2 regions of the Cryptosporangium sp. NPDC051539 genome follow, and region 2 is predicted to be linked to the other one. Evidence: riboswitches for the same ligand, from Rfam matches in the RefSeq annotation. Region 2 holds a riboswitch; the other holds the start of a gene.

Region 1 (2,194 bases), on a different contig from region 2:
GAACTCCTGCCACCGCGCGAGCACCTCGCCGCGCAGCACGGTCCCGCTGCGGACACCCTCGTCCACCGTCCGCAGCGCGGTCCGGTACCGCTCGGTTGCCTGTTCCCGCAGCTCAGCCGCCGTTGCGACCTGGTCGTCGAGCTGCCCCGCCAGATCCGAAACGCGCTTGTGGACGCTGTTCAGCGCGCCGGTCAGCGTCGAGCGGATCACCGCGTCCCGAGCCTCGGCGTCCGCCGCCAGCGCGTCGAGCCAGGACCGCAGCGGAGCGATCGCCGCCGCCGGTATGCGCTCCGAGGAGAGCTCGACCTCCGGGATCGGGAACAGGGCCGCGTCACCGAGGTGCTCGTCGGCGAGCATCGTCGCCAGGTGGCCACCGATCTCGTCGACGCCCTCCGGCGGCACGCGGTTGAGCACGACCGCCAGCGCGGTGCTGCGCTGAGCCGCGGTGTGCAACAGATCCCACGGCACCGCGTCCGCGTACCGGGCCGCGGTCGTGACGAAGATCCACAGGTCGGCGGCGGCCAGCAGTTGCGCGGCCAGGTCGCGGTTCTCCGCCACCACCGAGTCGATGTCGGGCGGATCGAGCAGCGCGAGCCCGGGCGGAACCGCCGGATGCGGCACGAGCTGCAGGGAGCCCTCGCCGGCCGAACCGGTCGTTCTCGACAATCCCGGCAGGATCCGCGGGGTGTCGAACCAGCCGACGTCCGCGGGATTGCACACCAGCACCGGCGATCGGGTCGTCGGCCGCAGCCAGCCGGCCTTGCTCACCTCTGCCCCGACCAGCGTGTTCACCAGCGTCGACTTGCCCGCGCCGGTCGAGCCACCCACGGCGACCAGCATCGGAGCGTCCAGCTGACGAAGGCGCGGCAGAAGGTAGTCGTCCACCTGGCCGACGAGCTCGGCCTGCGAACGGCGGGCCGCGTCCACGTCGGCCACCGACAGACCGAACCGGATCCCGGCGACGGACGCCCGGAGTGCCTCCAGCGCATCGGCAACCCGCGGACCGTCCATGCCCGAGGTAGTGACCGTTCTGGGACCACCTCAACCACCGTTAGTATCGAGAACGCGGACGGTCAGCCGTCCGTCGGGGAGCTCGGGCGAAGCCGGGCTGAGAGGGCGACCGACGCGTCGCCGACCCGTCGAACCTGCTCTGGGTAATGCCAGCGGAGGGAGAACCGGCGTCCCGCCGGCGGCTTCAATGCCCCCACGGCTCATCCCGGTGCCCGAGTCCGGAGGAAACCGGATGCGTGCCCCACGTTTACTGGCGACGGCAGTCCTGGTGCTGGCGGTCGCCGCCTGCTCGAACGACACCAAGGCCGACCCGACCACGGTCACGCTGGTGACCCACGAGTCGTTCGTGGTCAGCAAGGAGGTCCTCGCCGACTTCCAGAAGAAGAGCGGCCTCACGGTCAAGATCCTGCGCAGCGGCGACGCCGGTGCGCTGGTCAACAAGGCCGTGCTCAGCAAAGGCAACCCGCAGGGTGACGTGCTGTTCGGGGTCGACAACACGTTCCTGTCGAGGGCGGTGGACGCCGGGATCTTCACCGCGTACGAGCCGCGGAATCTCCAGAACGTGCCCGCGGCCCTGAAGGCCGACACCGACGGCAAGGTCGCCCCGGTCGACTACGGCGACGTCTGCGTCAACTACGACAAGGCGTACTACGCCAAGAAGGGCCTCCAGCCCCCGGCGAGCTACGCCGACCTGCTGAAGCCCGTGTACAAGGACCAGCTCGTCGTCGAGAACCCGGCCACCTCGTCGCCGGGCCTGGCGTTCCTGCTCGGGAGCGTCGCCACCTACGGCGACACCGGCTGGAAGGACTACTGGACCAGGCTGAAGGCCAACGGCGCACTGGTCGTCGACGGCTGGGAAGAGGCCTACCAGCAGCGATTCACGGTCGGGTCGCAGGGCAAGGGCAACCGGCCGCTGGTCGTGTCGTACGCCTCCAGCCCGCCGGCCGAGGTCGTGTACGCGGAGAAGAAGCCGGCCCACGCTCCGTCCGGCGTCGCGACCAACACCTGCTTCCGGCAGATCGAGTACGCCGGTCTGCTGGACGGCGCGAAGAACCCGTCCGGGGGCAAGAAGCTGCTGGATTTCCTGCTCTCGGCCGAGTTCCAGAAGGACATGCCGCTGCAGATGTTCGTGTACCCGTCGGTGACCGGAACTCCGCTACCGGCCGAGTTCACGAAGTACGCG
Region 2 (2,194 bases):
GCGCCGATCGCCGACGTGATGTGGTCGTACCCCGGCGCGACGTCGGTCGCGAGCGGACCGAGCGTGTAGAACGGCGCCTCGTCGCACCACTCCTGCTGCAGCCGGACGTTCTCGGCGATCTTGTCCATCGGCACGTGCCCGGGGCCTTCGATCATCGTCTGCACGCCGTGCTGTTTCGCGACCTTCGTCAGCTCTCCCAGCGTGCGCAGTTCGGCGAGTTGAGCGTCGTCGTTGGCGTCGTGGACCGAACCCGGACGCAGGCCGTCGCCCAGCGAGAACGTCACGTCGTACGCACGGAGGATCTCGCAGAGCGCATCGAAGTGCGTGTACAGGAAGTTCTCCCGGTGGTGCGCCAGACACCACGCGGCGAGGATCGACCCGCCGCGGGAGACGATGCCGGTCTTGCGACCGACGGTCAGCGGGACGTACTCCATCCGGACGCCCGCGTGCACGGTCATGTAGTCGACGCCCTGCTCGCACTGCTCCACGACGACGTCCCGGTAGACGTCCCAGGTCAGCGCAGTGGGATCACCGTTGACCCGCTCCAGCGCCTGGTAGATCGGGACGGTGCCGATCGGGACCGGCGAGTTGCGGAGGATCCACTCGCGGGTCTCGTGGATCCGCGGTCCGGTCGACAGGTCCATCACGGTGTCAGCGCCCCAGCGCGTCGCCCAGACCATCTTCTCGACTTCTTCGGCCGGGGACGACGTGACCGCGGACGTGCCGATGTTGGCGTTCACCTTCACCAGGAACCGTTTACCGATGATCATCGGCTCGGACTCGGGGTGGTTCACGTTGGCGGGAATCACCGCGCGGCCGGCGGCGACCTCGTCGCGGACCAGTTCGGCCGGCAGGTGCTCGCGGGCGGCGACGTACGCCATCTCGGTGGTGATCTCCCCCGCGCGGGCGGCGAGGAGCTGGGTCGGGTGGTTGCGGGACCGGACCGGCGCGGGCAGGCCACGGACGAGATCGGGGACGTAGCCGAGCTCGGTGTACGGACCGGAGGTGTCGTAGCGCTCGACGACCTCACCGGTGGTCAGTTCGATTTCACGGACGGGTACGTGCAGGTCACCGCGGTAGGACTTGCGGCTGCCCGGCAGCGGACCCGTGGACAGAATGCGGCTCATCTGAGCGCTCCCTACGCCGGCATTACCCGGTCAGGTTCGAGCGGTCGGTGGCACCGTCCGGATCGGACAGCCACCCTCTCAGCCCGCTTTCGGCGCGAGCTCCCGCGTACAAGGACGCGGTCACCATAACCCTCGCCCGCGGCGAGCGGAACCTCGCCGAGGGTGACCGTAGAGTTCCCGGACGCCGACGACGGTCAGCGGGCGGGCGCCGACAACCGGGGCACCGCGAGGACCGCCAGCACCGCGGCGCAGGCGGCGGCGGTGAACGCGGGCGGGTAGCCGGCGTGGGTGACGACGGCGCCGAGGATCGGGGCGGTGAGCGCGGCGACGGCGTTCTGGCCGGTGTTGTGGATGCCCAGCGCGCGCCCGGCCCAGCCGGGTCCGGCGTACTCGGCCACCGCCGTGAACGACAGACCGTTCGTGGAGACCGACACCACCGCGGCCGCGACCAGCGCGACCACCGTGACGCCGGGAACGCCACCGGCACCCAGCGCCAGCACCGCGAGGACGCCGGCCGTGGCCCCGGCCAGGAGGCGCATCGGCCCGGTACGGCTACCGGCGCGGTCCGACCACCACCCGGCGAACAGCCGGGCCGCCGCTCCCCCGAAGGCCGCGACCGCGAGCAGGCGCCCGGCCGGTGCGGCGTCCCAGTGCTGGGTGTCGACGAGGAACACCAGGCCGAACGTGGCCACCGCGAACTGCGGGAACACCAGCAGCGCACCGGCGCCGTGCAGACGCCAAAGCACCGGGGCGCGGTAGGGGTTGCCGTTCGTCGTGGCCGCGGCCTCGGCCGACCGCGCCGGATCGCGGACCACGACCGCGATCAGCACCGCGGTGGCCAGGCAGAAGACGGCCAGGAACAGCAGCGCGGGGTTGCGCCCGGTGGAGCTCAGCACCGGAATCGTCACCGCGGCCACCGCGACGCCGAGCGGCTGGGCCATCTGCCGGATGCCCATCGCCAGGCCCCGCTCGGCCGGACCGAACCAGCCCAGGATCAGGCGTCCGCTGGCCGCGTTCACCGATCCGGCGGCGGCGCCCGCGACGACGAGCACGGCGCCGAGGACGAC

Evidence for each region. A riboswitch is a leader RNA that binds a small molecule or an ion and turns the genes downstream of it on or off. The one in region 2 is predicted to bind thiamine pyrophosphate.
Region 1: it holds a riboswitch for thiamine pyrophosphate, as region 2 does, so the genes downstream of both, ACIBZJ_RS18600 (thiamine ABC transporter substrate binding subunit) here and thiC (phosphomethylpyrimidine synthase ThiC) in region 2, are expected to answer to the same signal.

The regions. Positions count from the first base shown of each region.
Region 1 covers NZ_JBITDV010000005.1:468,164-470,357, reverse strand. Annotated here, with positions in the region: gene ACIBZJ_RS18605 (GTPase) at 1-1,011, opposite strand, end outside; TPP riboswitch at 1,086-1,172, shown strand; gene ACIBZJ_RS18600 (thiamine ABC transporter substrate binding subunit) at 1,244-2,194, shown strand, end outside.
Region 2 covers NZ_JBITDV010000004.1:393,925-396,118, forward strand. Annotated here, with positions in the region: gene thiC (phosphomethylpyrimidine synthase ThiC) at 1-1,127, opposite strand, end outside; TPP riboswitch at 1,119-1,243, opposite strand; gene ACIBZJ_RS15470 (MFS transporter) at 1,322-2,194, opposite strand, start outside.